DNA from 4 places in the Halobacillus sp. B23F22_5 genome. Region 2 is predicted to be linked to each of the others. Evidence: riboswitches for the same ligand, from Rfam matches in the RefSeq annotation. Region 2 holds a riboswitch; each other region holds the start of a gene.
What was found. A riboswitch is a leader RNA that binds a small molecule or an ion and turns the genes downstream of it on or off. The one in region 2 is predicted to bind S-adenosylmethionine.
Positions count from the first base shown of each region.

Region 1: it holds a riboswitch for S-adenosylmethionine, as region 2 does, so the genes downstream of both, ACGTN9_RS19540 (sodium:solute symporter family protein) here and ACGTN9_RS00960 (5-methyltetrahydropteroyltriglutamate--homocysteine S-methyltransferase) in region 2, are expected to answer to the same signal.
Region 3: it holds a riboswitch for S-adenosylmethionine, as region 2 does, so the genes downstream of both, ACGTN9_RS08800 (methionine biosynthesis PLP-dependent protein) here and ACGTN9_RS00960 (5-methyltetrahydropteroyltriglutamate--homocysteine S-methyltransferase) in region 2, are expected to answer to the same signal.
Region 4: it holds a riboswitch for S-adenosylmethionine, as region 2 does, so the genes downstream of both, ACGTN9_RS09280 (Na+/H+ antiporter NhaC family protein) here and ACGTN9_RS00960 (5-methyltetrahydropteroyltriglutamate--homocysteine S-methyltransferase) in region 2, are expected to answer to the same signal.

Region 1 covers NZ_JBIEKI010000023.1:22,388-30,209, reverse strand. The annotation lists gene dacB (D-alanyl-D-alanine carboxypeptidase/D-alanyl-D-alanine endopeptidase) at 1-998, shown strand, start outside; gene ACGTN9_RS19545 (dicarboxylate/amino acid:cation symporter) at 1,315-2,550, opposite strand; SAM riboswitch class I at 2,737-2,853, shown strand; gene ACGTN9_RS19540 (sodium:solute symporter family protein) at 3,015-4,631, shown strand; gene ACGTN9_RS19535 (sodium/proline symporter) at 4,775-6,214, opposite strand; gene ACGTN9_RS19530 (ornithine cyclodeaminase family protein) at 6,244-7,203, opposite strand; gene ACGTN9_RS19525 (NAD(P)/FAD-dependent oxidoreductase) at 7,226-7,822, opposite strand, start outside.
Region 2 covers NZ_JBIEKI010000001.1:188,848-196,669, forward strand. The annotation lists gene ACGTN9_RS00930 (dipeptidase) at 1-594, shown strand, start outside; gene ACGTN9_RS00935 (YbaN family protein) at 639-1,010, shown strand; gene ACGTN9_RS00940 (hypothetical protein) at 1,322-1,444, shown strand; gene aceA (isocitrate lyase) at 1,554-2,849, shown strand; gene eutH (ethanolamine utilization protein EutH) at 2,984-4,060, opposite strand; gene ACGTN9_RS00955 (aspartyl-phosphate phosphatase Spo0E family protein) at 4,309-4,491, opposite strand; SAM riboswitch class I at 4,656-4,760, shown strand; gene ACGTN9_RS00960 (5-methyltetrahydropteroyltriglutamate--homocysteine S-methyltransferase) at 4,931-6,043, shown strand; gene ACGTN9_RS00965 (PRK06851 family protein) at 6,102-7,175, opposite strand; gene ACGTN9_RS00970 (VOC family protein) at 7,301-7,696, shown strand; gene ACGTN9_RS00975 (VOC family protein) at 7,711-7,822, shown strand, end outside.
Region 3 covers NZ_JBIEKI010000005.1:22,274-30,095, forward strand. The annotation lists gene ACGTN9_RS08785 (M14 family metallopeptidase) at 1-1,037, opposite strand, end outside; gene ACGTN9_RS08790 (DUF2188 domain-containing protein) at 1,235-1,705, opposite strand; gene ACGTN9_RS08795 (DUF3231 family protein) at 1,852-2,364, shown strand; SAM riboswitch class I at 2,473-2,581, shown strand; gene ACGTN9_RS08800 (methionine biosynthesis PLP-dependent protein) at 2,662-3,774, shown strand; gene ACGTN9_RS08805 (hypothetical protein) at 3,889-4,284, shown strand; gene ACGTN9_RS08810 (hypothetical protein) at 4,466-5,887, opposite strand; gene ACGTN9_RS08815 (HD domain-containing phosphohydrolase) at 6,031-6,939, opposite strand; gene ACGTN9_RS08820 (hypothetical protein) at 6,967-7,395, opposite strand; gene ACGTN9_RS08825 (AIM24 family protein) at 7,584-7,822, opposite strand, start outside.
Region 4 covers NZ_JBIEKI010000005.1:121,831-129,652, forward strand. The annotation lists gene ACGTN9_RS09250 (helix-turn-helix transcriptional regulator) at 1-543, opposite strand, end outside; gene ACGTN9_RS09255 (VOC family protein) at 611-1,285, opposite strand; gene ACGTN9_RS09260 (hypothetical protein) at 1,289-1,813, opposite strand; gene ACGTN9_RS09265 (DUF4181 domain-containing protein) at 1,829-2,245, opposite strand; gene ACGTN9_RS09270 (hypothetical protein) at 2,356-2,733, opposite strand; gene ACGTN9_RS09275 (hypothetical protein) at 2,793-3,083, opposite strand; gene ACGTN9_RS09280 (Na+/H+ antiporter NhaC family protein) at 3,206-4,540, opposite strand; SAM riboswitch class I at 4,817-4,920, opposite strand; gene ACGTN9_RS09285 (BCCT family transporter) at 5,035-6,516, opposite strand; gene ACGTN9_RS09290 (MerR family transcriptional regulator) at 6,771-7,376, shown strand; gene ACGTN9_RS09295 (hypothetical protein) at 7,440-7,583, opposite strand.

The DNA.
Region 1 (7,822 bases), on a different contig from region 2:
GGTTGTCCGAAGATATTTCCTGGAACGATGAAACGAACTATTATGCTGCTCAGGTTTCTGCCTTGACTGCGGCTCCTAATGAAGACTACGATGCAGGCACCGTCATCGTTGAAGCTCATCCAGCAGAGACTGCTGGAGAACCTGCAGATGTAAAAGTTGTACCGGAAAACGATTATGTAGAAGTAATTAACAACGCAAAAACAGTGCCAATGGATCAGGAGAAAGATATTTCTATTGAACGCAAGCATGGCACCAATCAAATTATTGTTGAAGGGGAGATCCCTGTAGAAGGATATCGCTCCCGCTCCTGGGTTGCCGTCGATGAACCGGCAGGATTGGCTTTAAACTTGTTCGGCAAAGCATTAGATAAGGAAGGCATAAAAGTGAAAGGTGAGTTATCGGAAGACAGTGAAGCACCGGAAACTGCCGAACTGCTTACTTCCAAACAGTCAATGCCATTGGAAGAGCTGTTGATCCCCTTCATGAAACTAAGCAACAATGGACATGCGGAAGTTTTGATTAAAGAGATGGGGAAAGTCGTTCATGATGAAGGAAGCTGGGAAAAAGGGCTGGAAGTAGTGGAAGAATTTCTGGAGGAGACCGGCGTTGATGCTGATACGATGCGTTTGCGAGATGGTTCCGGCATGTCCCACGTCAACATGGTACCCGCTCATGAAATTTCAGAACTACTGTATCAAGTAAGAGGGAAAGAATGGTTCCCTGCTTACTTAGCTTCACTGCCTGTAGCCGGGAACAGTGAACGGTTTGTCGGTGGAACACTCCGCTACCGGATGAATGATACACCAGCAGAAGACAACGTCAAGGCTAAGACCGGCTCTTTGACCGGTGTCACTTCACTGTCCGGTTATGTAACCAGCAAAGACGGAGAAGAGTTGATTTTCGCTGTCGTATTAAATAATTACCTGGGATCGGTTCAGGATATTGAAGATGAAATTGCTATTACATTGGCTGAACATAAATTCAGCACAGAAGAATAAATGAACAAACGGACTCCTGTCTTTACGGAGTCCGTTTGTTATGTTTTTTTTCGGGGGATACTCCTGACAAACAGGATACTTTTTAATCCATATCTAAAATAAAAAAGTCGATGCTGGAATGTGGTGTCCAGTATCGACGCTTTTTGCCTAGTATTCGTTAGAAGTTTCTAGTAAAAAATTGAAAATGTCTAGTGTTTTCCTCACTATGTCTAGTAAACTTTAGAAAAAGTATAGGAACCGACCTGCCTTGTCTAGTACTTGGCCATGCTGTCTAGTAAAGAACAGAAAAAGCATAAATGAGCATCATGAAATAGGATTACGCAGCTGGATCGGAATCTGCTTCCTCATTGCGGTCAATGACGGCAGAGCCGACGATATCCCCTAAAACATTCGATGCCGTACCGGCCATGCCGATCAGGACATCCACGCCTGCAATCAGGGCTACAATTTCCAGCGGCAAGTTGAATAGAGTGAGCACGGCTGCCAATGTCACCAGTCCGGCGGCTGGAATTCCAGCTGTCCCGATCGATAGCAGCGTCCCTACTACTACAATGGTGAGAAAGTCCATGACTGATAAATCCAGGCCAGTGATATTGGCGGCAAATACAATTGAGACTCCCATCCGCAGTGCCCCGCCGTCTGAGTTGAATACGGCTCCGATCGGCAAGGAAAAATTAGCTGTCCGCTCGGAAATACCGGCTTTTTTTGCCGATTCGATCGCAACAGGCAGGGAAGCTATGCTGCTGGATGTAAAGAAAGCGGTAAAATACGCTTCTTTCGTCTGTTTAAAAAAGTCCTTGATACTGATTTTTGCATACTTGAGAAAAGCAGTGTAGATGAAAAGCCACAGTAGAACCACCCCGAGATAAAATACCCCGGTAAACGCCAGTAGCGATTGGAAAGTCTGCCAACCCTGGCTCCCGAAGGAAGAAGCACTAATGGCGAATATTCCAATAGGAGCATATAGAAGAATTCCTTTTAATAGTAAAAAGAATAACTCATTGGCAGCAGAAAAGAATCGGTGCAGTGTCTCTCCCGAATCACGCAAGTCGACTTTATCGGCGTAGCGCATCCTGGCCATCCCCAATCCGATGATGACGGCTAAGAAAAGAATGCCCATCAGCTCCCCGGATGCGAAAACCTGGAAGATATTGTCCGGTACAATATTCAATAATACGTCCGAAAAACCTGGGGTTTCCGGCTTTTCTACCTGGGCATCAGGTAATGAAAGCTGGGAACCTGGATTGATCCATAGCGCAAGAGCTACACCGATGACTACTGCTGCGCCTGTCGTCAGCCCGTAGTAGATAAGCAGTTTCCCGCCCAGGCGACCTAAATGTTTTGGCTTCATCTGATTGATGGCCAGGACGACGGTCAGGAAAATGACTGGAATTGCAATCAAGCTTAATAGGTTGATAAGTATCGTACCGAGCGGTTTCAGTACTTCCGCCTGCTGTCCGAAGATGATACCAACAGCAATACCAAGCAGAAAACCAATTGTCATTTTTAGAATGAATGAAGAATGTTTGTATGTATGCCAGATTTTTTGCATGATTGAACCTCACTTTCATGTAGATAGTTAAAGTATAACAGGAAGTGAGTGGCACGATTAGGAGATTAGCATTATTTTTGATAATGTAAGTGTTTTCATTGTAAGAATAGAGAAAAAAGTCAGAAAATATATTGACATTCATCCGAGCATCTTGTAGGGTAGAATTTAACTTAATTACGGAAAACATCCTTATCGCGAGCAGGGGAGGAAATTGGTCCCGTGAACCTGCAGCAACCTGTTATTTTCTTTGGGGAAATAATAAGGTGCTACGTCCAACAGACGCTGTTGTCTGAAAGATGAGGAAGAGAAAAAACCTCTTCCTCCGGGAGAGGTTTTTTCTATATTAAAACGGAGGTTTTCTTAGTATCAAGGGGATATTTATTGGTTTTAAACTTACTAAACTGATAAATATAATCAACTTTGCAACAGGCACGAAGGTAACATATTTTTAAGGAGGCAAAAGAATGACAACAGTAGGATATTGGTTTATCGGTTTTGCTTTGGCCTATACGTTCTTTTTAATTTTTATGAGCCAGCTTGGAATGAGGCGGGCGAAAGATGGCAATGGATTTTTCGTAGGAGGGCGCGGGTTCAATACCCTGTTCGTTACGGTATGCATCACGGGATTGTTCTCCGGTTCGTCGTACATAGCGGTTCTGGAGCTCAGCTATCTGACAGGGGTGTCGGCCATCTGGTATGGCGTGGCGGAAACAGTGCATGTCTTGATTATCGCCCTTGTTTTGATTGCACCATTCCGAAAACGGGCACTGGTGACAATCTCTGGTCTGCTTGGGGACCGTTACGGTGAAAAAGTCCGAGGACTTGCCGGAGCGATTACAGCTTTCACATTCCCGATGTGGTCAGTGGCTACTGCGCTGGCGTTTGCATCCGCGTTGTCTGTTTTTACAGGTATATCGCTGGTATTATCCGTAGCTTTAACTGCTTTATTACTATTTGTTTATCTGCAATTCGGCGGCATGTGGTCTGTCGGTTTTACACAATTGAGCAACGTCGTGGTGTTTTTCATGATGCTTGCGATCGGGACTTACGCATTTTTTATCAATCCAGGGATCGATGGCATTCAGACATTGTTTCAGGAAAGACCCGAGTACGCGTCATGGAGTGCAGCCGGCCTGCAGACGATCCTGGCCTGGTTCGGGACATTCCTTTTCAATGTCATTCTTGCCCAGGCAGCATTCCAGATGGCATTGTCCTGTAAAACCCCGGAACAGGGGCGCCGAGGTTTAATTTACGCTTCGCTGCTCGGCATTCCGTTGATAATTGGTGCTGTTTTATTCGGACTGGCGGCCGCTCAGGTAGTGCCTGGGGAAACACGCGGACTGGTGGCAGTTCCGCTTTACTTGATGGAAACACTACCGGCACCGTTAGTCGGTCTGTTTTTCCTCGGATTTTGGGCAGCAGCACTCAGTTGGGGAGCGCCTTGCCAATTCTCCGGAGCCACCAGCCTCGGCCGTGATGTCGGAAAAGCTTTGAATCCTAAAGCAAATGAACTGCAGCTGATCAAGTATACCAAATGGTCCTTGTTGTTGTTGACTGGGTTAATGATCGTATTCGCCCTGCTGCGTTCCGAACAATCAGCGTGGTGGAATGTTTTTGCTTGGGTAACGCGGAATTCGGCGACATTTGCCCCGGTTGTTGCGGCAATATTCTGGCCGGTTGTTACGAAGCGGGCTGCCTTGGTCTCGTTGTTCACCGGCTCGGCATCAGGCCTGCTTTGGTATCATCTCAGCGGCTGGGCAATCAACGACTTTTTCATGAATACGCATCCAGTATGGATCGGGATGGGTATCAACATCATCACCATTGTGTTAGTCAGCCTGATCGACAACTCTGGCAACTGGGTATGGAAAGCATCGTTTAACAGCGTAGGGTTTTATTCCCTGCTCACTGCTGTCGGACTGGCCATCGTTTTCTTCAGCTCGTTTGACTTTTTACTTGCAAAAGGATTGGCCGGTATGGTCGGTTTGCTGATCATATCAGGGTTGTTCATTACCTGTATGAATTTTATTAAAGAGAAAAAAGAAACGGTTCCTGTGACGAAACAATGGAAGACGGGATGATTAGAAAAACTTGGCTTATCGCCAAGTCCTTATGGCGAAAGCCTTAGTATTTTCTTATACTTTAACCCTTTAACAAAGTTAAACTTTCCTAAAGTATAAAAAGAGAACGCGGCTTTTTGATCCGCGTTCTTTCTTTCGTTTCTTTAGGCTTGCTTTGATTTTTTGTTCGGGAATAGCAAACTGAATACGATACCGAAAAATGCTGCGATAAAGAAGGTAGTGAAGCGTGACGTAATGATGGAGTCCAGTGGTGTGCTGATCCAAAGTACCGTAAAAACGAAACCGGAAACGATGGTAGCAATGACACCGACTCCGGAATAACGTTTCCAGAAAAATGTCAGAATAATGGCAGGAGAGAGTGTGCCGCCGACTCCTGCCCATGCCCAGCCGACAATTAAGTACAGGAGGGTATCGGAAACAAGAGCGATTACCATACCAATCAGACCGCAGACGATGATGATGATCCGTGAAGCAGTGAGTAGTTGTTTTTCAGATAGATCCAGTTTCAAGGCTTTGTGGAGGATGTCTTCACTGACCGAACTGGTGACAACCATCAACTGGGAATCCGCAGTCGTGATGATTGCCGCCAGGATTCCGGATAATAGAATGCCGGCAATCCAGGCAGGCATCAAATCCATGACCATATGAGGGAGGACGGTTTCTGTGTCGGCAAAAGTTGTCTGACTATAGATGGTAATGGCTGTGACACCGATCATGAATGCCCCGCCGTAAGCAAGGAAAGTCCAAAGGATGGCAACATTACGTCCGGTCTTGACGTCTTTTTCCCCTCTTAAAGCCATGAACCTGGCACTTAACTGTGGCTGGCCTCCAAGGAATCCGAAGAACCAGGAAAAGTTATTGAAGAATAACAGACCGATGGCAAAACCGGCTGCCCCACCAAACCAGGCATCGTGAGTGGAACCGGCTTCTGCTAATGCCGATGAAATCGATAAATCATTCGTGTTGATATAAACGAGTGCGACAATTGGCAAGGCGACAAGTGTGATCAGCATCATGACGCTCTGGATCATATCTGTCCATACGACTGAAATAAAGCCTCCGGTAAAAGCCAAACCAATGACCACGATTGTAGCCAGCACCACCCCTGTCGTTTCATTCAATCCGAAAGTAGTGAACAGCATTTTCCCAGCACCTGCAACTTGAGCACTTAAATAAAACATAAGGAAGCTGCTGATCAAAATTGTTGCGAACCAGCGAATCAAATTCGCCTGGGCGCCGAACCGTGCTGCCAAATAATCAGGGAGTGTCAATACATTGTATTTATCACGTTCTTCCATGAATTTTTTTGCAAGGAACAACCATGAGAAAATGATACCAAGCGCTATACCGGCAGCTACCCAGATGCCGGACAGGCCGGTGGCGAAAACGAAACCGGTATAACCGAGCAGCAGCCAGGCCGACTCGCCAGTTGCTCGTTCGGAAAATGCCAGCGCCCATCCAGGCAGTTTTTTCCCACCTAGCAGAAAAGCGGAGTGATCAAGCTTTGTGCGGCTGAAATAATAGCCGATTCCAAGGATGATAAGACAATACAGGATGAATTCAACAATAATGATATTATTCATCTAATCTCCCCTTTGTAAGTTTTCATCACTTATAAAGTCAGTGAGGTACCGAGGTTTTGTTGTTTTGCTTTTTGATAGATCTGATGTGCTGCCACCGCATCGAATAAGGCCATTCCCGTAGATTTAAACACTACTGTTTTTTCCCTGGAAACGTGGTGGACGCCGGTGACGACTTTGGAAAAAGAGATTATTTGAGAAGGGTGGAGCCATTTTTGCTCCAATGGTTGTGCAAGATCTCCTGACTCCTGGATCGCATCGGTGCTGTCGACATAGATATTGTCAATCAGCCGGTAAACGGAATGGGGGAATTCGCGCATGTCCTGGCGATAAGATCCAATGCCGATAATCAACTTTCCTTTTAACAGGGCTTCATCATCTGGCAGTACAGGATGAGACGAGTTAGTGGCAGTGATGATGATGTCGCTTTTCGCAGCCGCGTCAGCAGCAGAATGATGGATGCTTATTTTGATGTGCTCACCTAATTCCGCCTGGAGCTTTTCCACGAAATCGATCATGCGTGCTTTGGATCGGTTGAATAGATGGATATGAGTGATGTTCCGCTCCGCACAAGCCGCAACTACCTGATAGAATCCTTGTGCCCCTGTTCCTATGAGCGCCAGGCTGTCTGCGTCAGGACTGCTCAAATGCCTGACAGCTGATCCACCGATCGCTCCGGTTCGAAGCCCGGTCAAAATTGCCCCATTCAAAATCGCAATGGGGGTACCGGTTTTCGCATCATTAACAGTGACCAGTCCCTGAATAACCGGCTCGTTCAGATTTTCGGGATGTACCGCAACTAATTTGGTGCCGATCACATCTTTGGTCAAACAGGGCATAAGCAAATAATCGTTGACACCGTGGGAAACTCTCATCCTGGACGGCATCTGGTATTGTTTCGCTTCATAAGTTTGATAAGCAAGGTCGATACTGTCGATGACCTGGCTCATAGTAATTGCTTGTTTGATCGTTTGTTCATTCAGATACAGCACGAAGAAAAACCTCCTGTTTTCATTAAACGATGGCTCCTTCCACGACGAGGTCCTTTTCCTCGAACCGTTCGAATCGGAGCGGCCTCAGGTCGAGCGTCTGATAGCTGCCGGTCATCAACAGCTCGGCCAGGCATTTTCCGACTGCGGGCGCCTGCTGCATGCCATGGCCACTGAATCCGCAAGCCAGATAATAACCGGCAAGTCCAGGGTGTCGGCCGATGATGGCGTTCTGGTCGCTGGTGTTATGACTATATAAGCCAGCCCATCCGCCTGTGATTTTTGCCCGTTCGAAGTTTTTGATACGCTGGGCCAGAACAGGCCACAATTGTTCCTCAAAAAACGCACGTGTCCAGCGGAAATCATAACCAGGCTTCACCTTTTCAGAAAAACCGGAGATGATTTCTTTACCTTCATGCCGGAAATAGACCCCAGTCGGGTCGATCGTTAACGGGAGATCTTTTGTGAGAGGGTTTGCAATATCAAATTGGATAACCTGTCGTTTCAAAGGAACAATCGGGAGCGGCAAATTCAATTTTTCGCTGAGCACAGGCGCCCACGGACCAGCGCAATTGATAACACGAGGTGCATAATAAATTTCTCCATTTTCCAACTGCACACC
Region 2 (7,822 bases):
GAGCAATTGCGCAAAGAAGTGGCCGAAATTCCTTTTGACGAAGAACAGATGAAACAGGAACTGGGTCTTGATGCATTGTTCGGTGAAGCGGGCTTTACTTTTCATGAACAAACCGGCATTCGGCCGACCCTGGAGATCAATGGCGTGTCCGGCGGCTATCAAGGAGAAGGGATCAAAACAGTCATTCCAAAAGAAGCGAGCGGCAAAATCAGCTGCCGGTTAGTTGGAGACCAGGACCCTCAGCGGGTTTACGAATTGATCGGAAAACATTTAGAGAAGCACAAGACGGCCGGTGCAAAGGTGAGCACGAAGCAGTTCATTCAGGCGAAGCCGGTTGCTCTGGATTCCCAGGATCCGATGATTCAAAAAGCCGCTGATGCTTATGAAAAAGTTTACGGCGTTCGTCCGCTGTTCCCAAAAGAAGGCGGCTCGATCCCGATCGTCGAGGTATTTGCCCGGGTACTGGAAGCGCCGGTCGTACTGATGGGATTCGGATTGCCGACAGAGAACCTTCACGCACCAAATGAACATTTCCATCTCGAGAATTTTGAAAAGGGAATCGAGACGATCTGCGAGTACCTTCAATCTTTCTAATTACTGTACTAATACAGAATTCCACTTAAAGGCGTGTCGTAGCAATGAATTTAATTTTACGCATCACTCTTATCGTTTCGGGGTTCATTACATTATTTCTTGGCATCCTCGGCATCATTCTGCCGTTATTGCCGACGACGCCATTCTTATTGCTGTCGGCCGCCTGTTTTGTCCGGAGCTCGGATCGGCTATATCACTGGCTGATCACTAATAAATGGTTCGGCAGGTATATCCGTGATTTCCGCGAAAAGCGAGGCATTCCATTGAAAGCGAAAGTCATCGGTGTGACTGTTTTATGGGTATCGATGCTGTCCTCTGCTTTTCTTTTTGTGGAACTCTGGCTGATCCGGGTACTGATGATTCTAATCGGTGCCTTCTTCACCTATGTAATGCTGTCATTCAAAACACTGAGATAACAAACGTAAACATCGCTGTTTACGTTTGTTTTTATTTGTTCCGCCTTATCTCCGCTATCTTCTTACTTAATGTGCACACCTTCTGTCCTGTCTCAATAACCTTCTTCCCTAACGCTGTCATGTTCTTACTTCACGCCATTACCAAGGAGGAACAGCAAATTTTTTCTATGAAAAAACACCTATGTCATAGACTAAAGCACTAATTCGTAAAAAATTCTGAAAAAACGGTTGCATTTTTTGACCAAACTATATAGACTGTATCATAACAGTTAATCAAAAATATTTTCTGTATTATAAAAGGAGGAGTTAACATGAAAAAACAAAACGAACGAAACAGCGGACATTATTGCCCGGAGTGCGGTACACCAGTGGGAGATCACAGCGCGATTTACTTTATGGAATGTGAGCATTGCCTGGCTAAAAGTGAAGAGTAAATTTTTTTGAAGCTACTGTTATATAATAGAGGTAAATTTAATTGAATGTAGTATAACAATTGCTGATAACTATTTTATATAACCATTTCTTTAAGGAGGAGTCAGATTTATGAAGCAAGAAAGAATCGAGAATTTGAAGGCACAATGGGAACAAGAACGTTGGGAAGGTATTACGCGTCCGTATGAGCCGGAAGATGTCATTCGTCTCCGCGGTTCGATGGACATTGAATATACATTAGCGAAAAAGGGCTCGGAAAAATTGTGGAAGATGCTGAATGAAGAAGGCTATGTTCATGCGCTGGGAGCACTGACCGGCAACCAGGCGATGCAGCAGGTGAAAGCAGGACTGAAAGCCATATACTTAAGCGGCTGGCAGGTGGCGGCAGATGCCAACTTGTCCGGTCATATGTATCCCGACCAAAGCCTTTACCCGGCAAATAGTGTGCCGCAGGTAGTCAAACGAATTAACCAGGCATTGCAGCGTGCTGACCAGATCCACCATATGGAAGGCAAAGACGACATCGACTGGTTCGCGCCGATCGTTGCCGATGCCGAAGCTGGTTTCGGAGGTCAGCTGAACGTATTTGAATTGATGAAAGGCATGATCGAAGCAGGGGCATCTGCGGTACACTTCGAGGATCAGTTGTCTTCTGAGAAAAAATGTGGCCACTTGGGAGGAAAAGTACTGCTGCCGACCCAGACAGCGGTGCGCAACCTGATATCAGCGAGATTCGCAGCGGATACGATGGGTACTCCAACCGTCATTATTGCCCGGACGGATGCCAATGCGGCAGATATGATTACGAGTGACCTTGATCCGTATGATGCGGAGTTCATGACCGGTGAACGTACAGCGGAAGGATTCTTCCGCACCAAACCAGGCATTGAACAGGCGATTTCCCGTGGTCTTGCATATGCGCCTTATGCCGACTTGATCTGGTGTGAAACTTCGGAACCGAACCTGGAAGAAGCGCAACAGTTTGCTGATGCCATCCATGAGAAGTTCCCTGGAAAGCTGTTGGCATACAACTGTTCGCCATCGTTCAACTGGAAAAAGAAGCTGGATGACGAGACAATCGCCAACTTCCAGAAGGAGCTTGGCAAAATGGGCTACAAATTCCAGTTCGTTACACTGGCAGGTTTCCACTCCTTGAACCATGGCATGTTCGAACTGGCACGCCAGTACAAAGACCGCGGCATGGAAGCCTATTCCGAGCTTCAGCAGGCTGAATTTGCCAGCGAAGAACACGGCTACACCGCTACCCGTCACCAGCGTGAAGTCGGCACCGGCTACTTTGATGAAGTGGCTCAGGTTGTCTCCGGTGGAACATCATCGACGACTGCACTGAAAGGGTCTACCGAAGCAGATCAATTCACTGAACGAGAACTGTCTCCTCAAAAATAACCAGAAAAAGGGTGCCTGGCGGGCACCCTTTTTTAAATGAACGACAAGAGTTTGTAATTGTGCGAGTTTGCCAGCTAAACGTGCAATCTCGACCGCTAACTTTGCAAGTTCACCCCGCAAATCTACGCCGGCATTCAGACAGTCTTTTTCAACGCAAAAACTGCCAGCGCGATCGCGCTGAATCCGCTGACGAGTTTTCCGACAATCATGGCGAAAACCATCTCCTGATTGACTCCGGCGACAAATCCTAAATGTCCACCGAACACAAACGCTCCACTGACTGCAAACGCAACGTTAATGACTTTTCCTCTCGGTTCCATCTCCTTCAGCAAGGCAAGCATCGGAATATTATGCGCCAGCGATGCGATCAGGCCAGTTGTAGAGGTTTCACTGATACGCAGCCAGCCGCCGATTTTAGATAAATATTTATCAAATACACGGGAGATGAACGCGACCATCGGAAAGGCGCCAGCAAGGAATATAGCGAGCCTGGCAACAATTTGAATCCCTTCATCGAGTGGGGTCAAATTGGGAATGACAACGAATCCGGTCAACGTTTCCACCGCAATCGCGGTGAGCCCGATGATCGCTAAGCTTTCCACACCTTTGCCGAACCAGGAAAACCCAGTAATCATCATCGAAGGCTTTTTCCATAACCCGATAGCAATTACAATAGAAAAAATAATTGTAGGTACCAGGTTTATGAGAATAATACCAGTATCCAGTCCCGCCACCATGGCTCCTGAAAAAGCACCGACCGGAACCGTGATCAGCCCGAGTAGAATGCCTTTGGCGAAGTAGGGATGGTCCTGTTTTTCTATGATTCCGAGCGCGACAGGAATGGTGAACACGATCGTAGGGCCCATCATCGTGCCAAGGAATACCCAGGCGAACAGTTCGGCATCCGGGTGCTGTGACATTTCGGTTGCGAGCGAGTAGCCGCCCATATCGATGGCCAGAATTGTGTTCGCAAAGGTGGCTGGATCGGCCCCAATCAGTCCGTAGACCGGAGCGATGACAGGGGTCAGGAATGTTGCTATCACCGGTGCCAGGGAAATGATACCGACCATGGCAAGTGTGAGGGAGCCCATGGCCATGAACCCTTCCGTGAAACGATCGCCAAACCCGAACCGGTTACCCAATATTTTATCGATAGCTCCTACACAGAGGAACCCGATTACGATTAGTATGATAATGTCGTTGATTCCCATCTGCCCTCTGCCCTTTCGTTTCAAGTTAATTCCTATCATAGTAGAGGAGTGGGCAGAATAGAAGCTTTAAGTGCAAGAATCTGGCTTGTCAGTTTCCAGCGCCGAGTTTTTCAGGCTGGAGATAAGGTGATTAATAGAATATTGGAAGCTTACTGGTGACGAGGGGTCACCTTTGGTGGGTAGTACATGGTTTGCTTCATAGCTGTAAAACCAGCTTGAAATTACGAAGGTAATCTTTGGGAAAGCACTCACTCAAAAGTAAGCTCTTTTGATTTCTTGAACTTGTTGGTGTAAAGGTTGTATTCATTCAATAGTTCATCTAAGTATTGAGATATTTTTACAATTTCAGGATAGTGGTGATCCGTTATATACAGGTGGTACAATTTTTCTCGTTGTTCTTCAATTTTTTGTTCCAGTTCGCCTTTTTTCATCTTTATTCCCTCCATTTCGTTACATAATTCGATAGAAAAAGTTTCCAAGTGGGGGTGGAAAAAACTTCAAATTGAAGCATCAGAAAAAATTTTTTCCGGCTTTATTTTTTTCTTTACAGCTGATATGATTACTAGCATACTACTTTCTGAAAATTGTATATAGTTTCTTATCGAGAGAGGTCGAGGGTATGGCCCGGTGACACCTCAGCAACCTGTATGATTACAAGGTGCTAATTCCTGCAAGTTGAAAAAAACTTGAAAGATAAGAAGTGGCGAATTCAATTACAAAGTCTCTTCTTATTGGAAGAGGCTTTTATTTTTTATACTTTAAGTAAGTTTACCTTTGTTAAAGGATTAAAGTATAAGAAAAAACGAAGGCTTTCGCCATAAATACCTGGTGACAAGCCCAACTTTTTCTAAGCAGAGGAGAGGATCAGAAATGGCAGAAACAAAAACAATAAGAGCACCATTCCGCGGGGACCATGTCGGGAGTTTCCTCCGGCCGGAGCGGCTGAAGAAAGCACGCCAGCAAAGAGAAAAAGGGGAAATCTCTGCAGAAGAATTAACGAGAATAGAAGATGAAGAGATTATCAAACTTGTAGAAAAGCAAAAGGAAGCCGGCCTGCAATCCATCACAGATGGAGATTTCCGCCGTGCCTGGTGGCATTTTGATTTTCTCGAAAATTTAGAGGGAGTCGAAGGGTACGAGCCAGCGTCAGGCATCCAGTTCAAAGGGGTGGAAACCAAGCCCCATTCTGTCCGTGTCATTGACAAAGTCGATTTCAGCGACAGGCACCCGATGATCGAGCATTATAAATTTCTCCATTCACTCGTAGGGGAGGAACATACCCCGAAGTTCACGATTCCAAGCCCGAACATGTTGTTTTTCCGTGGGGATATTAACAAAGAAATCTATGAAAATGAAGACGAGCTGCTGAAGGATTTGACGAAAGCCTATCAAAAAGCAATCCAGGCATTTTATGATGCCGGCTGCCGCTACCTTCAGCTGGATGACACATCCTGGGCAGTGTTTTTCTCGGAAGAAGGCCAAAAGATGATTCGTGACCGTGGCCAGGAGCCAGATAAATTAAGGCAGCTATTTGTCCAGGCCATCAATACTTCTATTGCTGACAAGCCCGATGACCTCACTATTACAATGCACATTTGCCGTGGGAATTTCCGCTCCACCTATACAGCATCAGGAGGGTATGACGCTGTTTCCGAGACATTATTCAGTGAACTGAATGTCGATGGATTGTTCCTCGAGTATGATGACGATCGCTCAGGCGGATTCGAGCCGCTCCGTTATGTGAAGCGTGGTGACCTCCGTGTGGTACTTGGATTGATTACGTCTAAAACCGGCGAGCTCGAAGACAAAGACCGCATCAAAGCACGTATTGCGGAAGCGAGGGAGTATGTACCGTTAGACCAGCTGTGTCTCAGCCCGCAATGCGGCTTCGCATCCACCGAGGAAGGCAATATTCTTTCGGAAGCGGAGCAATGGGCGAAAATCAGGCATGTTATCGAAATCGCCGACGAAGTGTGGAATTAACTAGAAAAGCCAGCCACTCAGGATAGTGGCTGGCTTTTTGGTTTGGATAAAAAGGCAATCAGGCCTTCTGTGAGGCGTCAATTTCGGCGTTCAGCTGCTCAACCAGCGTATCCACTTTGCTGTCATCGGTTGCAGCAGCGTAGATGTGCTCAAGCTGGTCATGTAATCGCTTCGCTTCCTGTAAAATGACGATACCGTTTTTCATATAAGACTTATAGCTGCGGTTCAATTCCATGATCGCGGTGGCGTAATTTTCGTCTGTGCCGGGGGTAACGGCTTTTTCGTAAATATCAATGATTTCATCGCTATCTTTCTCTGGAAAATATTCATGTGGATCGGTGCTATCAAAAACACAGAATCCCAGTTCACGTACGACCACCATATCCATGCTTTCCGGGTCAAACCCGCAATGGTACATTTCAATATCAAAGCCGAGCTCCTCCGCTTGGGCTGCGATTTTTTTCAATAATGTAGACTTTCCTGTCCCTGCCCGACCTTTGATGAAATAGCGTTTATCCAGATCTTCAGTAAGGTTTTCGATATAGTCCATCACGCCTTGAGGAGTCGATGCGCCAAAGAAGCGGTGCTTAATGACGGCTTCACGGCCCGTTGCTGTTAACCCTTCGAAGAATCGATCGTTAAGCTCTACAGCCAGCTGGTTGGCTTTGGCAAAATCCATCTGATTGATGTAGATCTCCTCCAGGCCATCGTGAATGTGCAGACCAGTTGCAAAGGAAGCGTGCGCTGAAGAAAATTCGTTTTCAATTTTTTCTTTCAGACCGAGGATTTCATCTTCCTGATCGACCAGCTGATCTGTATCGATGGAAGTATCTGCATCGACGTCCTTTCCGGCACCATTGTATAAGTCGCCGTCCACGAGTCCGATTTTCATCTCCGGTAAAATGACGCCATCCAGTTCTTCCGGGTCTGATGAACGATGGATCAACTCGACCGCCATGCCTTTTTCCTGTGATGCATCTGCCAGTTTCTTCATAATATTTGATTTTACAGCTGGAGAGGTTCCGTTCAGTTTATATACCAGGCCGATATCCTGAAAACAGCTATCATACAATGTGTAAAATCCTTTTGCCGTATGGTCGCCGGCGAAATAGTGGAGTACTTTTGCCTTCACATTAACACGCTCCCCGATTAGTCTCTTTTCCCTGTATAATAAGCTATGCAAAATACGTTTATGGGTGAGTGTCTAGGAGGATTCCTGTATCATCAGTCGAAGTAGTAAGGGAATGGGGGGATTCTATGAAATTGACACATGTACGATTGCTTGTCGATAATTACGAGGAATGCTTCTTTTTCTACCGGGACACCCTTGGCTTTGAGGTTGCCTGGGGAGATGAGCATTCGAATTATGCGAACTTTGAGGGAATAGGAGATGCGACAATAGGCTTGTTCGAGCGAAAACAGATGACTGAAGCGATCGGGGAAGTCTATGATCGCGACGCGGAAAGCTATGATACTACGACGCTCGTTTTTAACGTGGACAATGTTGAAGAGGTTTACCACGAGTGGAAAAAGAAAGTTTCCTTTATCACCACACCGACGGAACAGCGGGACTGGGGTATTAAGGTGGCTCATTTCCGCGACCCGGCAGGGAACTTGATCGAGCTTTACGAACCGATCCCAGGTTCGATGTAAAAAGGAGGATAACAATGCGTATTTATATCACCAGTGTGTTTGTAAAAGATCAGGCGAAGGCGTTGCAATTTTATACCGAGGTACTCGGGTTTGAGAAAAAAATGGACCTTCCGGCGGGAGATTTTC
Region 3 (7,822 bases), on a different contig from region 2:
TCTCCATGATAATAGCTTTGTGTTAACGTATCCCAGAAAGATGTATCAGCATCTTCAATCGAACCATCAGCGATCGCTTTCAATGTTGCTTTCATCGTTACTACACCCTGCTGAATCAGGTAGCCATTGCTTTTTTGGCCTAATACATAGTCTTCACGATAATGATCGGCCATCCCACGCATTTCAAATAATAATGTGGAAATACCATACTCATTCGCCAGCCCATTACGACTGATGGTATTGGCACTTCCGCCAGGATACTTGGATAATGTACCATATCCTTTCGATTCTACTGCATCATAGACAACTGCACCAAGTTTCTTGGAGCCTTCCAAAACTTCAGAATCGACTGTTTCATTGGTTGGATAAAGAATGGAGCCAGAAACTAGTGGCCCATCTTCACCTTTAGTCACCTGTGTTCCTTGATGATGAAGGTCGATCATGTAGTCTGGGCTGTATTTTTGCAGGACATTTTCATGCAAGGCTTTCGTTTCCGGCTGCTTACGGTCGACATGATCACGGTTCAGATCGACACCATTTGCGTTGTAGCGGGTATGTGTACCGGCGACATAATCATCGAGTGAGAAGTTGACATCACCTTCTGCCCCGTCGACATTCAGCCGTGGAGCTATCAACACGTTGACATTCGCAAGGATATCCTGGACTCCCTTACTGTTCGTGCTTAAGTATTTTATCATTTTCAAAGCAGCTTCCGTAGTCAATGCTTCGTTTCCATGCTGCTGGGTCAAAAACAAAATCGTTGGATTTTCTTCATTTTCCCCAAATTTCGCAAGATACAAGTCTCTATCTTTTACGGACTGGCCATACACTTCTAATGTCAGATTTTCGGACTGTTGATCGACCCTTTCAAGCAGCTTCGCCATTTCGCTATAGGAATGCAACCGTTCATTCTGAATCGTTTCATTACCATTGTAGTTCGGTCCATCGGCACTTACAGAGTTTACACCTGTTCCTAACACCACTCCAGAACTTAGCAATACTCCAGATAATGCGATATTCAATGCTTTTCTTTTCAAGATCCATCCATCCTTTCGTCATTTTTCTCGGGGTTCCTTTTGAGCTTTCTAGACGGTTTTCGAGGAATCCTGTCAAAAAAACTAAAGTCAGGAACATCGCCCTAACAAAAGGATGCCTTGGACCTATGCGTTTTACATGCAACTCCCATAAATACTATTCAATAAAAAACAGACCCTCATGTGAAGGTCTGCTTGCATTAGTTATTGCTATTCTCGTAATTGTGTTCGTTCTGGACGTCACCGTTTTTCTTATGGATGACTGCTTTTGTTCCTTTATTTTCAGCAATTTCTTTAGCGCGCTTGATCGCTTCATCTTTATTATCGAATACCTGGTCCGGCTTTTTAGCGCCTTTCGCCTGGACAGCCCAACCGTCATCATGTGCGACAACATGCTCACCGCGATCCAATAATTCAGGACGGTTGTCATATTGTTTATCTTCTTCGTCACGATCCTTCAACTCTTTATCGTCGGCGTCCTTCATTTCATTGATTTCTTTATTGGAAGCATTATCATACCATTCTTTCGCCTGACTGGTAGCAATAGGAATCGCACGGTTCTCATCATAACCTTCATCTACCATAGCATTCGCAATTTCAATTGCTTTATTCCTCACAGCAGTGTTCAAGTTTTTTAATGAGCTTGGATAATCATTCTTATCCCAAGGCATTGCGCTCACCTCCACGTAATATTTGTTTATTATGTTCCGCATTAGTGGCATTTATAAACATCTCCTGCCTGTTTTAGGAAGGTATACGTTTATTACAACGTATGAATACTACATGTGTACCACAAAATTAAAAAGGAGTGTTTCCAATGGGTATTTTAACTGGTGACCCCAAAGAACAGCCTCTTCACTACGGGGAAGTATTCGGAATGTGGTCCTATTTGACAGTAGCAAAAGGTAATTACACACGTTACCAAACGTTTATGAACCATACTGGTGATAAAGAATTGATGAAGTTGCTGGAGGAACTGATCGAAGGTATCAAGCATGAATCAGAAAGTATTGAAGAAATTTTAAAAACCAATGGAATAGCACTGCCTCCATCGGCTCCTGAACGTTCGAACGCAACTCTTGAAGATATCCCAGTCGGTGCACGATTCAATGACCCTGAAATCAGCGCGCAAGTCTCCGCCGATTTATCAGCCGGATTGGTTGCTTGCAGTACCGTTATCGGACAGTGCACGCGGGAAGATATTGCTATGATGTTTGGACAGTTCCACATGAACAAAGCTCAGGCAGCTGCAAAAGCACTTCGACTTAATAAAGAAAAAGGCTGGTTAGTAACACCACCGATGCACACTAAAGTACCAGAACCAGTTTAACCGGCAAAGGCAGACCACTTATGCGGTCTGCCTATTTTTTTCAAAAAATGATTGCATAATATTCAAAATTCCTGTATGTTGGAAATTAAATCAATTGAATATTCACTATTCTTATGAAGAGAAGCTGAGGGAACTGGACCGACGAAGCTTCAGCAACCTGCCGATTTCGGTGAGGTGCTACATCCAGCGAGCGGCTAAGCCGTTTGAAAAATAAGAAGAAGTGGCTAATTTACGGATAAAATCAGCTCTTCTTCTTGAGAGCTGATTTTTTTATTTTACGATAAAGGAGACGGAATCATGGGCACTTATCATCTTGATACGACATTAGCACAAACAGGAAACCGAAGCGAAACTACGACTGGAGCGGTGAATCCTCCCGTATATTTTTCTACTGCTTATCGCCATGAGGGCATCGGAAAATCAACCGGGTACGATTATTCGCGAACCGGCAACCCTACCAGGGACTTATTAGAACAGGCTATCGCTGATTTAGAAAACGGGTCTGGAGGTCTTGCTTTCAGCTCAGGAATGGCCGCAATCCAGGCTACTTTTTCAATTTTTGAGCCGGGAGATGAATTCATTGTTACAAAAGATGTTTACGGAGGCTCTTATCGTATTTTTGAAACCCATTTTAAAAAATTCGGCTTGCAATTCCGTTATGTAAATAGCTCGGACCCAGCCGATTTTGAACAAGCTATTACTGCCCGCACCAAAGGACTATTTATCGAAACACCAACCAATCCATTGATGACCCAGGTTAATATTGAATCACTTGCTCAGATAGCTGAACGAAATGGAATTATTTTGATTGTGGACAATACGTTTTACACCCCCTATTTGCAGAGGCCTCTTGAACAAGGAGCAGATATTGTCGTTCACAGTGGTACCAAGTATTTAGGAGGTCATAATGATGTCCTGGCAGGACTTGTCGTTGCTAAAAGTGAGAAATATTTAGAGGAGCTACGCCTGGAGCAAAATTCTTCCGGAGCGGTGTTATCTCCTTTTGACAGCTGGTTATTGATGAGAGGTCTTAAAACTCTAGGGCTGCGTATGCGTCAACACGAGGAAAACGCTAAACGAATGGTCGAATTTCTTGAACGCAGTGCTTTTATCCGTGATGTCCTTTATCCCGGTCAGGGAGGTATGGTTTCATTTCGCGTGGAAGATGAAAATGCTGTCCCCCATCTTCTCGAGCAATTGAAGCTTATCACATTCGCGGAAAGCCTGGGCGGTACAGAGACGTTCATCACGTATCCAGCTACCCAGACTCATTATGATATTCCAGAAGAAGTTCGCAGCAGTTACGGAGTCTGTAACCGGCTGCTTCGTATGTCTGTAGGTATTGAAAATATCGAGGATCTTTTACAAGATTTACAAGAGGCGTTAGAGGCTTCCCACCAGCGAGCCTGATTTTCAGCGGCTCGTCCTTTATACCAATTCTGGGCATCTGTCGTGCCATACCGTCAAAAGCCTACATAGGCTATACGGAATTGTTAGAATACCTAGTTAAGGGAGACGATCAGCATGAATCCTTACTATCTACCACAGAGCCACATGCCGCTGAATATGGAAGAGACGATGGGGTACGGTTTTGAATTTCAGCCAATAAACCATTTCCCCCAATATGATGGATATGAGCACTTTGACAACTATTACGGCCAGGATCGACAACCGCCTCAATTGGAAAGACGGGTAACTGCTCTGGAGAGGCAAAATGAACAGCAAGGAAGAGAAATCAACAGGTTGGATCGAGAAAACAATAGGCAAGCGAGAGAAATTAACCGTCTCAACAATGAAATCAATCAATTACAGCGAACTGTGGAGCAGCACACTAGAAGACTAAACCGTTTGAATCAACGGCTGCGGACAGTCGAGAACAGATTGGGCGTCCCATTCTCACCAGGGGAAGGCGGCTTTTAGTCTATATCCGCCTGCTTTTCTGAGATGCTCCCTGTTATGGTTGACAGATGTTTCACCATACGGGGAGTTTTCTATGTCCAATATAATAGTATTATGTCTTACATATATGTTCATGAACACTGAACACTACTAAACGATAAAAAAAGAACAGCAACGAAATGCTGTTCTTTTTTATATTAATTCACCAGATGAACAAGGCAAGGGTGGTTGATATGATCAATCCCATAATTACCGGGAAGAAATTTTTGCGGACCAGTTCCATTACTGAAATGCCGCAGAAACCGGCTACAGCTACCAGGGAAGACCATGCAATCAAGGTACCTCCACCAACCCAAATCGAACCCATCTGGCCGATTGCTGCCAGTGTAGCAGGATCGACATTGCCTGAAGCAAGCGCCCCGGATAACGCGCCTGTCAAAGGAAGCCCTGAAAAACCAGACCCATCAAGCCCGGTGATCATACCAATAATCAAAATCCCGAAAGCGGAAAGTACCATATTTTCAGGAATCACATTTTGCCCTGCCTGGACAAGATCGAACAAAAATGCCGGACTAGCCTCTTCTCCTAGTGACATAATGCTTCCAGCAAAATCTCCGCTTCCGAGGAAGAAAAAGCCTGCTATTGGAATCACAGGTCCCATCGCCTTGAAGGCAAAAACGAAACCTTCAGTAATATGCTCGGAAATACGATCCAGCGCTTTCCCTTTTCCAAAAGCAAGAGTGGCGAAAGATAGCAATAATACGGCCACTCCACCTATGAAAGCAGCACCATCTCCTCCTTCAAAACCGCCCATCCTGCCACCGCTGAATTTCGTATAAGCCATATATAACATAACAAGCAGCATAGAAAGCGGCACCACTATAGCAAATATTTTTCCCCAACGGGAGTTTAAGCTAGTAGCAGCAGCTGCTTTTGTACCGCCACCTGGAAGGGTTTTCAATTCCTTTTCATTTTGTGGATCATTCGGCTTACGTATTTGTTTGCGAATCATCATATATGCGATACCGATCGCAACGGCTCCCGTAATAACTGAAAGTAGCAATGCTTTATCAGCGACTGCCGTTGTTTCAATGCCAGCTGATTTAGCACTTAGCATTGGAGCCACCTGGATGACATAGTCAGAAGACAATGCCATACCCTGGCCGGATAAAGCGACAATCATCGCCGCTCCCATCACTGGAAGTCCCGCCCTCACAGCTGCTGGCACAAGAAGTGCACATATCAAAGGTACAGCCGGTGTCGGCCAGAAAAACAACGAGATGACAAAAGTAACGATAATAAGCATGACGAAGGCAATATGGCCATTAGTCATCACTTTTTGTATGGGGGCGATCATTTGACGATCGGCACCTAAATCTTTTAATGCATGCAGTAAAGCTACCATGAATGTAATGATAAGGAAAATACTGAATAACTCTTTTGCAGCGGTCAAGTTTGCATTAAATACAGACGTGAATCCACTGACAAGACTGCCATTGTACACCCATGCGACCAGAAAAGTACCGAGTAATGTCGGTAGCACAACTCCCTTTCTGAATATCATGGTAAGAATGACAGCAAGCGTCACAATTGCATAAACCCAATGAGCTGCAGTCAATACCATCTTGATGTCTCCTTTCGAGTCCATAACCCGAGTTTGGAGTATCATATGTGCATACGCCTATAAGCGTGTGTGCTCTTTGACCTTTCCGCTAAATAATCCATTCGGCCAATAAAAAGACATCCCGGATTACGGGATGCCTTCTTTTAAAATAATTTACCTTCTTCTTTCAATACCTCTTCAAATACCGATACAATTTCAGCCTCGTAATGAATTCCTACAAGACTTTTAATTTCTTCTATCGCGTATTCTGCTGTGAAAGCTTTGCGATACGTACGATCTTCCGTCATCGCATCAAATGTATCACAGACAGCGATGATCTTTGCTTCAAGACTAATCTCTTCCCCAGTCAGACCAAACGGGTACCCGGAACCATCCAGGCGTTCATGATGCTGTATGATGATAGGCGCGAGATCTTTATAATAGGTCTTCTCCACCATATCCGCGCCTTCACCTGGATGCTTTTTAATGAGGTCAAATTCTTTCGTAGTAAGTTTACCAGGCTTATTCAGAATTTCCTTAGGAATATTTATTTTTCCTACATCATGCAGTTCAGCTGCTAAATGTGCATATTCTAATTGCTGTTTATTCAAATTAAGCTTTTGAGCTACTTTTACTGTATAATGAGCGACCCTTTTACTATGCATGTAAGTATATCGATCTTTTCTTTCTACTGTATAGACGATATCTTTCAGCTTCTTTATATAATCACTTACATTTTTAAATGTAGGTTCTGTTATCACCCATAAATACCTGGTATCCTTTTTTGCTGTAAAATGTACAGGTGAGGAAAGGTTTTTAGTAGAAAAATAATCATTTTTCTTAAGATTAATCTTACGTCCTTCCACTTCCCCTTGAAGCTCTCCATTTAAAATATAGAAAAACTCCATTACCTCTTTATTTTCGCTTGGATAAATATAAAATATATTATCTTCATATACGGTTTGAAGCATGATTTCTACTCCATCACCATGCTCTAACAGGCTGAGTTCATGGGAACTTACTTTATATTTATCTAGGTATGAGCCGCTTTTTGCTATTTTAATGCCTTCCACATTCACTCCTCCTTACAAACCGTAAAATCATACACCTACTACTCGTACAGGATCAATCCATACCTGCCTGTCTGCGATATCGACAAGTACCCATTCACACTTCGCAGTTACTCCGAGTTTCCCGACAGTGGCAATCGTGCTTTGCGTCAATGTGCGAGTTGTATGATCCAGCACATCAATCAGTAAATCCAGGTCCTGATTATATTTTTCTGTGCGTGTAGCCGCTTCCTCTTTATCTTCGGTAGTTTCCATATCTGCTAAGTAATCCTCTTGAAGCATGTCCCCGGCCTCTTGAGCTTTTTCAATCAACCATTCAATTTGGCTGTTGGTTGCGTCCACAAGCTTTAACGCTGTTTCCGTTTTTTCGTCTTCGGAATCTGCAGCGAATACATTAACCCCTGTGGATAATGTCAAAATAATAGATAAAAGCATCATTCCAACTAACTTTTTCATCATTTGTCAAACCTCCTGTTAATTTGTTTTTGCTTTTATGTCATCTAAGTTGTCACTCGGTACCTTGAAAAGGGTCCAATCAGCTTTTATATCGGAAATTTTTTTGTAAACTTAACAATATCTTCGAATTTATGACAAAAACCGCAAAAAATACTCTATCGCCTGTAGAATTCAGCGATAGAGTTTGGTTCTTAACTGTTTTTATTGTTAGAGTAATAAACTTCTTCGAAAGGCTGGACGATTACAAAGCCTTCACCAGCGAATCTCATTTGAATCGATTCGCCGCTGCCTCTCCCCAAAAACGTCTTCAGCGTAATATCCGTCTGGAATTCCGGTTGCAAATGCCCCGACCAGGCAACCGTTGCATTTGGATCTGTGATGACCGGCTGGTCAGGCGTAACAAGCAGCGTGAGCGGTTCATAGTGAGAGG
Region 4 (7,822 bases), on a different contig from region 2:
CCAGTCTTCCCTATAACTTTCACGGAGGGCAGTTAGCACCAGGTTAATATTTGCTTCACACTTGAGCGCAGGAAACGTATTCATATGGGATCCTGGCCCAAATTGAAGCATCAGAATGGAGAGTTGTGTCAGACTATTATCTAGAAAAAACTGACCAGAAGTCGAGCCTGAGGGCTCATGAATAGAAAGAAAGTCACGAATAAATGACACCCACTGGCGAACCTGAGGATGCTTATAAGAAATCAAAGCAAACTCAGGTTCCGCTTGTTGAATCCCCATCCGTTCGGCTGCCTCCCTGAGCAATGATGGCTGGATTTCCACAAGGAACTTTTCCTGAGTGACGCTCAGTTGTTTATGATCTACCTCTGGATTGAAAATGAAGAACTCGTCCTTCTCGATGGACAGATCGCCACTGTGTGTCTGATACGCCCCTTTTCCAAAATAGGAGAATATCAATTTATAACAAGTGTCACTTCTCCAGGTCCGCTCTTCCAGGCGATCCCTGCGCATGAGTAATAACCCATTCTCGTTATCCAATATCATAGATAATCCCCCAATATGTAATCATTGATTGCGCTTGCTGAAAATATTATTCTCTTACATTGCGTAATTATGAATTTATAGCTAATTTGTTATCTTTGTTTATACAGACTTTCCTATTGTTTTGAAGTGTTATTTCTATAGGAAAAACCGCAGATTCTTTATCCGAGAATATCCACTTCCTCCCTGGCTGTACTAATAAAAGAAAGACTCCTAATGCTCTATCTCCCATAAAATTAAGGGAGGTGGAACTTATGGGCTCGTTGTCTCGTTCCTTAACCCCAATATCCCTTAGCTCTCCCCCGGCAGTTATCGCATCGTCTACTGTTACACTCATTTCACTGATGTTCACAATACTTGCTGCCGAAAAAGGTTCTACCCTTTCTAGTGATGTAGACCTTGAAATGAACTCCACTATATTTCCAGCAGGATCATAGAAATAAAATGCATGGGCATCCATGTGAGAAAAATATACGTCATCTTCTCCATCTTCCGCATTCAAACGAACCTTATCTTTCGTCCATGCTTTTGCTTCGGTAAATTTGTTAGAAGGTATATTAAAAGCAAAATGATAATAAGGATTGCCTTCAACGTTTTCTGATGTAAACTCTAATTCACTGTCACCGACCGCAATACGAAAACGGTTATAATCCTCTTGCAATAAAAGAAAACCAAGCCTGCTGACATAGAAATCTTTCATTTCTTTCAGCTTTGTTGTATGTAACACCACTTTCCTAATATTCAATGCTTAACCCTCCCTCTCCTTACCTTCATGTTCTTGCAGCGGCACTTCTTTATTGATAGATAAATAGTAGGCATGCAGCTTATCATATATTTCCGAATTTCCATTAACCACCTTATATAAGGGACCGGCAATACCTTTGTCAAAATTGACGAACAAACCTGAACCATCAGCAGTTAATTCAAGCATTAAAGAACCTTCCGAGTTTTTACTGTGTTTCATAAAAGTAATAAGCGATTTTCCGTCGTTTCTTAAATTATTCAACTTTTTATATACATCACTGCTCTGTTCTTTCTTTACCGCTTGTAATTCAAGCCCATTGATTATATTTTTGAACTTTTTAATTTTATCTTCCTCTGTAGTTTTTGCCTGCTCATTCATATTGTAATGAAAGTCATTAATATTCATTTCAAGGAAAGATACAGGCCTCTCTTTATCTAACAGGTCTGCCATCGTAGTCATTTCTAACTCTTTATTCTGACATCCTGCTATAAAGATAAAAAATAAGACCAAACATACTAGCCGCTTCATACCAAACCTCTTTCTTTACCATGACACTACATTGTTTCCCAGCCACCATAAAACCCATGAAATCGCCACGGTTGATAAGAATATCTCAATCAGCGTCACCTTATAGTTGCTCCGGTTATCAGAAACATCCCATTCGATATAAGCCCTAAACCCTAACTCAGTCATATTAATGACAAACGGGACGACAAAAAGTGTATACTGAGTCGGATATAAGATGACTAAAATAATAAGTGCTATAAATCCAACTACACGAATCCCAATAGCCCCTTTTTTGTGAAACGGGTTCAGATAACTATTAGAAAACCATGGTTGTTTATCCGCCATCATGATACGGCGAAGAAAACTCGGTATAATGATTACCATAAAAATAACCAATGCCATGACATTTAGGAAATCCAGCCAAAAACCAGGTGGAGAGCCGTAATTTTCCATATCCATCAACTCCATCCCTACCAATTATTTCAAAAACAGAAAATTAAAACAATACATTATTCCTATAAAAAAGCCCTGCTAGTCAAACGCAGCGCTCGATAAAGTCATTTTTATTTATTTTCTAAAATCATCCGTTCTGTTTCTCCATCCCATTCAATCGTTACACTTATCTTATGATCTTCCCTGGTGATCGCGCAGCCAGAACAACTGGATCCCGCAGAATCCAGGACCCCATTTTTCAAATGATCATTACCAGCTGTCCCCCCAGATGGACTGTCCATCTTATATGCAATCTTTTCCGGAGGCTCCCCTTCACCGATATACCTTATTTTAAAGCTGGTCGATTCGCTGTCATCTCCTCTAATGTCCGCCTGGTATTTGACTTCCCATTTTTCACTTTTCCCGTGAAATTCTAGTGTTTTATGGCCAAAACAGCCAGCCATCACTACTATCATAAAGCATAGAATCATCCAGAGCTTTACTTTCATCATTCACCTCCTTAAAATCTAAAAACTTAGATATGCTATATTATGCAATAGGCTTTCAATTAATAGTTCTTCCTGCGATTGATTTTTTTCAAAAACAGCCGTTGATACCCTCTGACATGCGCTTCCCTCAACAGATATTCCTCGCCATCAACCAGGAACGTGCGATAATCGATATATTCTACTTCCCTGCCCTGTGCCAGTAATTCTTCCGTTATGGCACAGACCTGGTCTTTTAAGTGAATATAATAGTTATCAAAATCAAACGTAATATTACCTTTCCGTTCCCCCATCAACCTGCTCACTCCGATCAATAAGAAGAGGAAGAAACCAATCCATAATAAGCTTGTCATCCGTGTCCCTCCAACTTTCTGCGTTTACTATCTATACGAACTACTCAAGAAAAAGCTTTCAATAATGGTACTCGAATGGAAAAACCAAAAAAACAGGCTCCGTAAAACACGGAGCCTGTCTGTTAGGAAGAAGTCACATCTACTTCTTTTCTTTTTTCTAGCGGTGTCCGGGTGAACTTCGGAAACCGGAATAGGATGGCTAGAATCCCTGACAACGCAAGAAGCATCGGGTAAAAGCTGTAAGGGACGATTTCCACCGGAGAAATCTTGGCTACTCCAGCAGCTGCCAGTATCTGTGCGCCATAAGGAATCAGACCCTGAACAGCACTGGAAAAGATATCAAGAAGACTGGCTGATCTACGGTTGTCGATAGCGAATCGCTCTGAAATCTGCTTTGCCAGCGGACCAGCTGTAATGATTGAAATCGTATTGTTGGCTGTGGCCAGATTGACCGCTGTGACTAGTCCGGCAATTCCTGATTCTCCGCCTTTATTGCTATCAATCCGTTTTGTTATACTTTCCAACAAGTACTCAATCCCACCATTCCGGCGAATTAGTTCTACTAATCCACCAAGCAGGATGACGAGCATCGTCAGTTCCTGCATGCCTGTGAAGCCTTCACTGATTAGCGTAACAAAATCCATCAGGGCAAACTCTCCAAAAGCAAGCCCGACAATCCCGGCAAAAATAATTCCGCCGATCAGTACAAAGATGACATTGATCCCAGCTATCGCAAAACCAAGCACAGCAAGGTACGGCAATACTTTTATAAGGTTAAATGGATGGCTTTCCTCTAAAGATCCTGCAGTGTCAGAACTCAACACACCGAAAATCACTGCTGTTAGGACAGCCGCCGGAAGGACGATGAATAAGTTTGCTTTAAACTTGTCCTTCATCTTAGTACCTTGTGTGCGAACAGCGGCAATCGTCGTATCAGAAATGATCGACAGGTTGTCTCCGAACATCGCGCCGCTGATCACCGCGCCCATTACGAGAGCGACCGGGATTCCGGTCTGCTCAGCAACTCCAAGGGCAATCGGCGCCAGGGCAACGATTGTTCCGACCGAAGTCCCCATGGAAATCGAGATGAAACAGCCAATGACGAACAGGCCGACCACAAGCAAACTCTGTGGAAGGAATGTCAATCCGAGATTGACCGTCGACTCAACCGCTCCCATTCCTTCTGCGACAGAGGCGAACGCTCCTGCTAACAAGAAAATGATCACCATCAGGATGATATTCGGGTGCCCGCCTCCTTCCGCCAGCTGCATCACTTTCGTTTGAAAACTCTCTTTTCGATTCATAAATAATGCAGCAAAAATAGCTACGAAAACAGCGACAAGGACGGGCATCTTGTAAAAGTCCCCCGTGACAACCCCTGAGCCTATGAATAGTAGGATGAATATTCCAAAGGGAATCAGCGCCAGCGGATTCCCCGTTATTTTTTTATCCTGCATGTATTTCCCTCCAATTACTTACATTATGTCCATTCTAGGTGGATTTTTGTCATAAGAACAAAAGCGCAAGCGCCTTGCTCACCCCCGACAAGCTTAAGACAAGCCTCGGCGTGACGTTCTTTGTCACAGAGAGGATTGACTTAAGACCTCGAGGGGGTAGGCGCTGGAGCTGGATGACACCCACTACCGAAAGTTATCCACAAAAAGAAATTTTTATATTTTCCTAGCCAATAAAAAAACCTCTTGCAGACGCAAGAAGGCTTCAGTTGACTTTCCTTCTTATCTGCCAAGTTCAATGACTTGCTGGAATTAGCACCTTCCCATTAGGGGGGGTTGCTGAAGCTTCAACGGACCAGTTCCTCTGCTTCTCTTGATAAGATAACTATGAAATTAGATTTTTTCTAAGGACTGTTATTCACAGTACAATAGAAGGCAACTGTATGCAAGCAGTTAATTTTTCCATCTCGTAAAGGACCACAGAAAGAAAAACAGAACTATACCAATTTTAAGAACGAGAGCGATAATAGTACCATGATAATACATGAGGGGAGGGCAACTAACAGTGTGACAGCCTGCAGGGATGTCAATCCTCCTATAATCAACAAAGCCATCGGAGGGAGTGCAAGGGCAAAAGCCCAAAACAAACGGTTTAACCGGATCGGTTCCCCCTCGATTCTTCGCTGGGTTACAGCAGCCAGCATATAAGAAGAGGTATCATAGGTGGTCGCTACAAAGATTACAGCCAGGATCAAAAATAAAACCAGGGTGAAATCGCCGAAGGGCAGCGAGTGAATGATAGAAATGACCGCTTCATTTGAATGACCTTGCTTGATCATAGTAGCTACATCCAATTGAGTCGTGTTCTGAAGATAAAGGCCATAGTTTCCAAGTACAAAGAAAAACAGCCAGCATCCGACGGGACCAAAAATAATCGTCCCCAATATCATTTCCTTGATCGTTCTACCTCTGGATATTTTAGCAATAAACAAACCGATAAAAGGAGCATAGACAATCCACCAGGCCCAGTAGAAGATTGTCCATTTTTCCGGAAAACCTGACTGCGCAATCGGATCCATCCACGTATTCAAGCGGAAGAAATTATTCAGTACAAGCCCGACACTATTAGTCGAAATCTCTAAAATGAAAAAAGTCGGTCCAAGTATGGTGACAAACAAGAGTAAAAAGAAAACTAAATAGACATTTATATTGCTTAGCCGTTTCACCCCTTTTTCCATTCCAGCAAACACACTGACCGCAAACACAACCGTACAGAGGAGGAGCAGGAAAATATCCAGGAAATAGGTATGCTGTATTCCTGTAAGTCGCTTTACCCCTTCAGCCATCATCGGTATACTGATGCCGAGGGTTGTCCCTGACGCACCCAGCAAACCAATCATAAAAAACATATCAATCAACTTTCCTACGAAACCATCGGTATGATGATTCAGCACAGGGCGGCAAGCCTCGCTGATTTTAAGAATCGGCACCTTCTTCACATGATACAGATAAGCAATCGGCAATGCAGGCAGACAATAAATCGCCCACGCTGTCGGCCCATAGTGGAATAATCCGTAAGCCGCACTCCACTCCACTGCAAACGGAGTACCAGGAATGAGGCCCAGCGGAGGCTCGAGATAATAATACCCCCACTCAATCGCTCCCCAATACATAATTCCCGACCCAATACCCGCGCAAAAAATCATCGAAATCCAACTGAATGTAGAAAACTCCGGAGACTCGTCCTTTTTACCAAGCCTGATTTGCCCGTGCTTGCTAAAAGCTGCCCATATTAAAAAAATCAAAGAAGAAAAACCGATCCATAAATACAGGACTCCTGTCACATCCGTTAATTGCACATGCATCTGTTCCAGCCAGGTATGTGTAACATTCGGGTAGAAAAAAACAATGCTGCAGAGTATTAACAAGGAGATAAACGCTACAAGAAAGAACGGCCAATCGATCAATGACTTTTTCAAACGCACACCCCTTACCTTTCAGTCTTCTAAGTTATATGTATGTGAGGAGAACCATGGAGAATTCTAGTTATTTTAGTGGGTATGCCGGAATAACAAATTAATTACCATTCACCAATATCAAAGAAAGCTACAAACTTTAACAATATATCTGAAAAGCTCCTTTTTTTCATCAAAGGAAATTGCAAAGACAATAGCGAATTCACTATATAACATAATTTGATATGTGATGCTCTATGAAAACTTGACGAAAGAAGGTGTTAACGATCGATTACGAACGGACTTACTCCCTGGCTGACATTGCCAAAAAGATGAACCGGCCGCGTCCCACCTTACAATCCTGGAAAGAGCAGTTTTCGGAATTCTTACCGTCTGTGGGAAGTGGAAGAAGTATGCGTTACGAAGAAGAAGCGCTCGAAATTTTCATGACAATTGAAAAGCTGAAAGGAATAGGAGAACCGAAAGAAAAAATACGGGATGTATTGCGAAGTTCTATAACGCTGAACACTAAGGATGATCCAAATGAACTCCTATCGGAGCCAGTTGTCAACAAAATGCAGGATGGTTATGAAGCATTCCTTCAAGAGATAAAAGCACAGAACGACTTACTTCGGGAACAGAATGATACCTTTCATCGACAGAATCAGGAACGCAAGAAAGAATTCGAAGAACTGAAAGAACAATTTGAGCGGATCCATCAAACAAGTAAGGCTTCTCATGAAGCAGTGATTACCAACATTAGCAGGAGAGATGAACTATTAATGAAAACGCTGAAAGAAATGATGGAACAAAAAAAGAAAGAAAGCTTTTGGTCGCGCTTATTCAACAGTAAAAAAATTATTAGAGAGCAGGTGAATCACTAATGGCTGAAGTAACTAATTGAACCCAACCGCTAAAATTTGCGGTTGGGTTCTTATTTGTAGACATCATGAATTATTGAACGCCTGGCCGATCTCTTTTTCCGCCTGGCTCTCGTTGAAAGACTCGATTTTCTTATGTTCATCCACTGAGTCTCCAGAAAGTCTATCCTCGGCATCAAATGGCTGATTGGACTTTACCGTATTTTGCATGCCTATTCCCCCTGTGCCATTTGCTTCCGTAGGGATATTAAATCTCTCTTTCGGCTGCTTTTTCATATTTATCACCTCAACTTTAGCTTTCACTAAGCTCCATTTTTCATGCCTCTAAAGAAAATGAACGTAAAATGGATGATATTTCCTCACCTATATTTAATAGGAGTTTGTTATAGTGGGGCTGGAATTTAATTCGGAGGTTTTGAATGAAGTAGTAGAAATACAAAAAGAAGTGA